DNA from 2 places in the Streptomyces sp. cg40 genome. Region 1 is predicted to be linked to the other one. Evidence: riboswitches for the same ligand, from Rfam matches in the RefSeq annotation. Region 1 holds a riboswitch; the other holds the start of a gene.
The links. A riboswitch is a leader RNA that binds a small molecule or an ion and turns the genes downstream of it on or off. The one in region 1 is predicted to bind glycine.
Positions count from the first base shown of each region.

Region 2: linked by a shared signal. The riboswitch ahead of gcvT (glycine cleavage system aminomethyltransferase GcvT) and the one ahead of gcvP (aminomethyl-transferring glycine dehydrogenase) in region 1 are both predicted to bind glycine.

Region 1 covers NZ_CP190128.1:8,775,097-8,779,155, forward strand. Annotated here, with positions in the region: gene ACQHII_RS39670 (DNA polymerase IV) at 1-862, shown strand, start outside; gene ACQHII_RS39675 (PRC-barrel domain-containing protein) at 784-1,155, opposite strand; glycine riboswitch at 1,270-1,365, shown strand; gene gcvP (aminomethyl-transferring glycine dehydrogenase) at 1,545-4,059, shown strand, end outside.
Region 2 covers NZ_CP190128.1:3,579,199-3,583,257, forward strand. Annotated here, with positions in the region: gene ACQHII_RS15550 (enhanced serine sensitivity protein SseB C-terminal domain-containing protein) at 1-120, opposite strand, end outside; gene ACQHII_RS15555 (enhanced serine sensitivity protein SseB) at 273-1,058, opposite strand; gene ACQHII_RS15560 (AAA family ATPase) at 1,123-1,812, opposite strand; glycine riboswitch at 1,962-2,061, shown strand; glycine riboswitch at 2,062-2,180, shown strand; gene gcvT (glycine cleavage system aminomethyltransferase GcvT) at 2,215-3,357, shown strand; gene gcvH (glycine cleavage system protein GcvH) at 3,468-3,848, shown strand; gene glyA (serine hydroxymethyltransferase) at 3,863-4,059, shown strand, end outside.

The sequences.
Region 1 (4,059 bases):
GGGCGAGGACGAGCTCGTACGACTGGTCGGCAAGGCGCACGGGCACTCGCTGTACGCCATGGCGCTCGCGCACGACGAGCGGCCCGTGGTCGCCGAGCGGGAGACCAAGTCGGTGTCGGTCGAGGACACCTACGACGTGGACATCCACGACCGCATCCGGGTGGGCCTGGAGGTGCAGCGTCTCGCCGACCGGTGTGTACGGCGGCTGCGGGGCGCCGGGCTGTCGGGGCGGACCATCGTGCTCAAGGTGCGGCGGTACGACTTCTCGACGCTGACGCGGTCCGAGACGCTGCGCGGGCCCACCGACGACCCCGGGGTGGTGCGGGAGGCCGCGGCTCGGTTGCTGGACTCCGTGGACACCACGGGCGGGGTGCGGCTGCTCGGGGTCGGCGTCTCCGGGCTCGCCGACTACACGCAGGAGGACCTGTTCGCGCAGGCGGCGGGGGAGCAGGTCGACCTTCTTGAGGAGGAACACGCGGAGGAGGAAGCGAGCGGGGAGCAGGCCGCGCCCGTGGAGCGGCGCTGGCCCGCGGGCCACGATGTGCACCACTCCGGGTTCGGGCACGGGTGGGTGCAGGGCAGCGGGCTGGGGCGGGTCACCGTGCGCTTCGAGACGCCGGAGGATGCCGGGCCCGGGCGGGTACGGACGTTCCGGACCGACGATCCCGAGCTGGAGCCGGCGGATCCGTTGCCGTTGGTGACGCGGGACGCGGGTGAACTGGCCGCCGCCTCAGGGCAGTTGGTGGTGCTGCCCCCGGAGAATCGAAGACCCGCCGCCTCTGCTCAGGTGTCGTCCGAGCCCGCCAGTTTGCCGAAGTCGCGGTCCGGGAGGGAGGGCGGTGGGGCCACGTCCAGGCCGTAGTGGTGGTAGAGCTGGAGTTCCTGGTCGGGGGAGAGATGGCGGCCCACTCCGAAGTCGGGGGCGTCCTTGATCAGGGAGCGGTCGAAGGGGATGTGCAGGGTGCCCTCGATCAGCTCGCTGGGCTCCAGAGGGACGAAGGCGTCCCTGGAGAACAGGCCGGTGCGTATGGCCGCCCACTCCGGTACACCGGTCGCGTCGTCGAGGTAGACCTCGTCGATCGTGCCGATCTTGGCGCCGGTGCGGTCGAACGCCTTGCGGCCGATCAGGTTGCGCGGATCGATATCGGTCTGCACGGGCCCTCCTCCTGGTCGCAACTCATCCGTAAACTCTACAAAAGAGCACATTCGGGCCGGTGGCCACTCGAAAGCTCGGCTTCACCGCTCGCTGGTAGGCTGGCGAGCGGCTGCTGACCCCGTGCGGGAGAGTCCTCCAGACTTCATCGGAGGCGCCGAAGGAGCAAATCCTCCCCGGAATCTCTCAGGCTCACGTACCGCACGGACGAGGTCACTCTGGAAAGCAGAGCGGGTGCCGGCGACGGCCCGCGCTCTCACCGACGGTGAAAACCGGTGACCCTCGGGTGGCCGGTGAAGCTCTCAGGTTGAGATGACAGAGGGGGAGGCCGTCCGGGCACCCCACTGTCGTGGTGCCCTCGAAGGTCGTGTCCGACCAGGAGGCCTCCCAAATGACCGCCCCTCGCACTTCGCTCTCCGAGCTCGAACAGGGCATCCCGTTCGAGCAGCGACACATCGGTCCCGACCAGGAAGCGCGGGCCAAGATGCTCGCGCAGGTCGGCTACGGCTCGCTCGACGAGCTCACGGCTGCCGCGGTCCCCGATGTGATCAAGAACGCCGACTCCCTCGACCTGCCGGGCGCCCGCACCGAGGCCGAGGTGCTGGCCGAACTGCGGTCCCTCGCGGACCGCAACGAGGTCCTGGGCTCGATGATCGGGCTCGGGTACTACGGGACCTTCACCCCGCCCGTGATCCTGCGCAATGTCATGGAGAACCCGGCCTGGTACACGGCCTACACGCCGTACCAGCCGGAGATCTCCCAGGGCCGGCTCGAAGCCCTCCTCAACTTCCAGACCATGGTCGCCGACCTCACCGGGCTGCCGACCTCCGGCGCTTCCCTGCTCGACGAGGGCACGGCCGCCGCCGAGGCCGTGGCGCTCTCGCGGCGCATGGGCAAGAACAAGAAGGGCCTGTTCCTGGTCGACGCGGACGCGCTGCCGCAGACCATTGCCGTGATCGAGACCCGCGCCGAGCCGGCCGGAGTCGAGGTCGTCGTCGCCGACCTCAGCGAGGGCATCCCCGCCGAGATCGCCGAGCGCGAGATCAACGGCGTGCTCGTGCAGTACCCGGGTGCCTCCGGTGCCGTACGCGACATCAAGCCGCTGATCGAGCAGGCGCACGCGCTCGGCGCACTCGTCACCGTCGCCGCCGACCTCCTCGCGCTCACGCTGCTGAAGTCGCCGGGCGAGCTGGGCGCGGACATCGCGGTCGGTACGACGCAGCGCTTCGGGGTGCCGATGGGCTTCGGCGGGCCGCACGCCGGATACATGGCCGTGCACGAGAAGTTCGCGCGCAGCCTGCCCGGGCGGCTCGTGGGCGTCTCCGTCGACGCCGACGGACACAAGGCTTACCGCCTCGCCCTCCAGACCCGCGAGCAGCACATCCGCCGCGAGAAGGCCACCAGCAACATCTGTACCGCCCAGGTGCTCCTTGCCGTCATGGCCGGGATGTACGCCGTCTACCACGGGCCCGACGGGCTGAGGGGCATCGCGCGGCGGACGCACCGCTACGCCACGATCCTCGCCGCCGGGCTCACCGCCGGCGGGGTCGAGGTTGTGCACGGCGGCTACTTCGACACGCTGACCGCGCGCGTGCCCGGCCGGGCCGCCGAGGTCGTCGCCGCAGCCCGCGAGGACGGCGTCAACCTCCACCTCGTGGACGCGGACCAGGTGTCCATCGCCTGCGACGAGACGACCACGCGTGCCCAACTGGCGGCCGTATGGACCGCGTTCGGGGTCGAAGGAGACATCGAGGCGCTCGACGTGAGTGCCGAGGACACACTGCCCGAGGCGCTGCTGCGGAACGACGCGTACCTCACGCACCCCGTGTTCCGGGACCACCGTTCCGAGACCGCGATGCTGCGCTACCTGCGCAGGCTCGCCGACCGGGACTACGCGCTCGACCGGGGCATGATCCCGCTGGGCTCCTGCACGATGAAGCTCAACGCGACCACCGAGATGGAGCCGGTCACCTGGCCCGAGTTCGGGCAGCTGCACCCCTTCGCGCCCGCCGAGCAGGCACAGGGATACCTCACGCTCATCCGGGAGTTGGAGGAGCGGCTCGCCGAGGTCACCGGGTACGACAAGGTGTCGTTGCAGCCCAACGCAGGTTCGCAGGGCGAGTTGGCCGGGCTGCTGGCGGTGCGTGGGTACCACCGCGCCAACGGGGACGCGCAGCGGACCGTGTGTCTGATCCCGTCGTCCGCGCACGGCACCAATGCCGCCAGTGCCGTGATGGCCGGGATGAAGGTCGTCGTCGTGAAGACCGCCGAGGACGGTGAGATCGACGTCGAGGATCTGCGGGCGAAGATCGAGCAGTACCGCGACGAGCTGTCGGTGCTGATGATCACCTACCCGTCCACGCACGGGGTGTTCGAGGAGCACGTCGCCGACATCTGCGCGCAGGTCCACGAGGCCGGCGGGCAGGTCTACGTCGACGGCGCCAACCTCAACGCCCTTGTGGGGCTTGCAAAGCCGGGGCACTTCGGCGGCGACGTCTCGCACCTGAATCTGCACAAGACGTTCTGCATTCCGCACGGTGGGGGCGGACCGGGTGTCGGGCCGGTGGGCGTGCGCGCGCACCTGGCGCCGTATCTGCCGAACCATCCGTTGCAGCCCGCTGCCGGTCCTGAGACGGGAGTCGGGCCGATCTCCGCCGCGCCGTGGGGTTCGGCCGGGATTCTGCCGATCTCCTGGGCGTACGTCCGGCTCATGGGCGGCGAGGGGCTGAAGCGGGCCACGCAGGTGGCCGTGCTCTCCGCCAACTACATCGCCAAGCGGCTGGAACCGCACTACCCCGTGCTCTACACCGGGCCCGGCGGGCTCGTCGCGCACGAGTGCATCATCGATCTGCGGCCGATCAGCAAGGCGACCGGTGTGTCCGTCGACGACATCGCCAAGCGGCTCA
Region 2 (4,059 bases), 5.2 Mb from region 1:
CTGGCCGGAGTGGGGGGTCGCGAGGGCGCGCAGGAGCGCCTCGTAGGCGTCGTAGCGCCCGGGCGTCACCTGGCGCAGCATGTGCTCGACCTGGCCGGTCGCGGTGCCGCTGGCGCTCACGTGTACCGCCCCTTCTGGTGGTTGGCCTGCGTTGGGGTCCAGCTTAAGCGCCCAAGGGGTGGGGGCTCGGTGTCCGTTGGCGAGTGCGGGTGCGTCTCGGCTGGGCGCGCAGTTCCCCACGCCCCTGAGGGAGTCGCCCCTTGGGGAGTTTCCTAGTGACCCTGTGTATAGAAAGGACGTACCGTCTGCCGCATCCACTCCGCCACCGGGTCCTGTGTCACGTCCAGGAGGACCAGGTTGACCGGCCACTTGACCTCGGTCCTGGTGAGGGCGCGGGACAGGGCGCCCATGGGGGCCGCCCTCAAGTCGCCGTCCCAGTTGGTGAGTTCGACGCCCACGAACATCACCGGATCGGCGGTCTCGATCGCGGCCAGGCAGCGGCGGGCCGTGCCGACCACGCCGATGGCGGCGAACTCCGCGGAGGCCGCGGCGAGGAAGTCGACCGGGTCGTCCTGCCAGTCGGGCTCGAAGAGGCGGACCCGGCCACCGCTGGTGGGGCCGTCCAGGACGGTACGGCCGATGCGGCACAGCTCGGCCACGGCGGCGGGCGGGAGGGGGATGCCGACCACGCCGTCCGGATTCACCGCGATACCCACCTGCGGGGGCAGTCCGCGGGCGAACTCCACCGCGGGCGCGATGGTGAACGACAGATGCGAGCCGACGACCTTGCGGAACTGCTCCTCGGAGCTGAAGACCGGCACGAAGGCCTGACCCTCGATGTCCAGCGTGGGCAGGTCCAGGGGTCCGCTGTGCGGGCCGCCGCCGCTGGGCAGCGGGACCCAGACGAAGCTGCGGGACAGCACCTCGATGATCCGGCCGCCGGCCGAGGGCAGGCCGAGGGAGACCGAGAGCACCTCCTCCAGCTCGTTGCCTGGCCATCCGCCGTGCGGATGCGGGTGGGGGTACGCCTGACCGGGGAAGTCCGCCGGGAAGTCCATCTACCTACCGCCTGCTGGTGAAACCGCCTGCTGTAAACGTGCTGTGACGGAAAAGGCTAGCGGCTCAGTCCGCGAAGTCGATCCGCCGCAGCACGTCCGCCGCGTCCCGGTCCAGCAGGACCGCCGAGCCCACGCCGTGCGGCAGGTCGCCGCGCTCCACGGCGCGCAACAGCCGGGCGGCGGCCCGGCGGTGGCGCAGGAACGCGTACCGCGAGACGCCCCGGCCGCGCTCGCGCTGGCCGTCGAGCGCGGTGTCCGGGCTGACGTCGAGGAACACCAGGTGCAGAGTGCCGCCGCGGCGGTGCGCGGCGCGGGCCAGCCAGCCGCGCACCCAGGTCTGGGTGCCGCAGTCGTGCACGACGGCTCCGGACGCGGAGCGCAGGGTGCGGTGCAGTCCGGCGTAGTGGGCGAGGCGGACCAGGGGGCGGTAGACCGCGTACGGGAGGAGGCCCGATACACGGGACACCCGGGTCTCCCAGCGGTCCCTGGCGTCCTGGCTGTCGACGCGGACGCCGTCACCGGTCACCGCGCGCCGCATCAGCGTGGACTTGCCGCTGCCGGGCAGGCCGGTGACCACGACCAGGTCGCGGGGGCCGAAGCGGAGGCCGTGCGGGCTGCGGCCGGCGCGCTCGCGGAGGTCGCGGACGACCGGTGCCGGGCGGGCCGGGCATGCCTCCCTGGCCGGGGCCGAGCGCTGTTCGGGCAGCGCTACGGCCGAGGTCGTGGCGTACACCGTGGTCCTTGTCACCGTGATCGTCCTCCCTGCGGGGTCAGGAAAGGTTCTCCCCAACTAACGTAAAGAGAAGGTAATGCACGGTGTCTCGCGGTTCCGTTCGCTTCCGGCCACAGGCCTGTTACAAAGCCTGTGCGATGATGTGCGCGCCTAACTGCATACCGGCCGCTTGAATCCGCGCGGGAGAGTCCCCGGTCGTACGACCTCCGGGGCGCCGAAGGAGCAAGTCCCTCCCTTGAATCTCTCAGGCCCAGTTACCGCGCGGGCGAGGCACATCTGAAAAGCGGGCCGCCGTCGCCGGCGGTCCCACCCAAGGTGCAACCCATGGCCCGTGCGTGTCCCGCGCGGTCATGGCGAACCTCTCAGGTTCCGATGACAGATGGGGAGGAACGACCTCGCCGTCATGCCTTGGGAGACCGACCGATGAGCAGTACCGCCACCCCTGAGAAGCGCCGCACCGCGCTGGACGCGCTGCACCGCTCGCTCGGTGCGACGATGACCGACTTCGCCGGCTGGGACATGCCGCTGCGCTACGGCTCCGAGCGCGACGAACACCTCGCCGTCCGCACGAAGGCCGGCCTCTTCGACCTCTCCCACATGGGCGAGATCACGGTCACCGGACCGGACGCGGCCGCGCTCCTCGACTACGCGCTGGTCGGCAACATCGCCTCCGTGGGCGTCGGCCGCGCCCGCTACACCATGATCTGCCAGGCCGACGGCGGCATCCTGGACGACCTGATCGTCTACCGGCTGGCCGGGACCGAGGCTGCGTTTTCCACATACATGGTCGTCGCCAACGCGTCCAACGCCCAGATTGTCCTGGACTCGCTGGTCGAGCGGGCCGCGGGCTTCGACGCGGTCGTCCGTGACGACCGTGACGCGTACGCGCTGCTCGCCGTCCAGGGCCCCGAGTCCCCCGGCATCCTCGCCTCGCTCACGGACTCCGACCTCGACGGCCTCAAGTACTACGCCGGGCTGCCCGGCACGGTCGCGGGCGTACCCGCGCTGATCGCCCGCACCGGCTACACCGGCGAGGACGGCTTCGAACTGTTCGTCGCCCCCGGTGACGCGGAGAAGCTGTGGGAGGCGCTGACCGAGGCAGGGGCGTCGGCGGGGCTGATCCCGTGCGGCCTGTCCTGCCGGGACACGCTCCGCCTGGAGGCGGGCATGCCGCTGTACGGCCACGAACTGTCGACCTCGCTCACCCCGTTCGACGCCGGGCTCGGCCGGGTCGTGAAGTTCGAGAAGGACGGCGACTTCGTCGGACGTACGGCCCTTGCGGCCGCCGCCGAACGGGCCGCCGCACAGCCGCCGCGCGTCCTGGTCGGCCTGATCGCCGAGGGCCGCCGCGTCCCGCGCGCCGGGTACTCCGTGGTCGCCGACGGCCGGGTGATCGGCGAGATCACCTCCGGCGCCCCCTCCCCCACGCTGGGCAGGCCCATCGCCATGGCCTACGTCGACGCGGCGCACTCCGCGCCGGGCACGGCCGGTGTCGGTGTGGACATCCGGGGCAGTCACGAGCCGTACGAGGTCGTGGCGCTGCCGTTCTACAAGCGCCAGAAGTGACAGTCGTCGTAGCGTCGGGTCCGTGACCGGGGCGGATCGCCCCCGCTCGACGATTCCCTCCGCATTCCCCCCTTCACCAGCACTCCCCCGCGTACAGGAGAATTCACGCCATGAGCAACCACCCCGAGAATCTGCGGTACAGCAAGGAACACGAGTGGCTGACGGCCGCCGTCGACGGTGTCTCGACGGTCGGCATCACCGAGTTCGCGGCGAACGCGCTCGGCGACGTCGTCTACGCCCAGCTGCCCGAGGTCGGCACGACGGTGACCGCGGGCGAGTCCTGCGGCGAGCTGGAGTCGACCAAGTCGGTGTCGGACCTGTACGCGCCGGTCAGCGGTGAGGTCGTGGAGATCAACACGGCCGTCGTGGACGAGCCCGCGCTGGTCAACTCCGAGCCCTTCGACGGCGGTTGGCTCTTCAAGGTGCGGATCACGGACGAGCCCGGGGACCTGCTCTCCGCCGACGAGTACACCGCCTTCACCGCCGGCTGAGGAGTCGTAGAACCATGTCCGTCCTGAACACGCCCCTGCACGAGCTCGACCCGGACATCGCCGCCGCCGTCGACGCCGAGCTGCGCCGTCAGCAGTCCACGCTGGAGATGATCGCCTCGGAGAACTTCGCTCCGGTCGCGGTCATGGAGGCACAGGGCTCCGTCCTCACCAACAAGTACGCCGAGGGGTACCCGGGCCGTCGTTACTACGG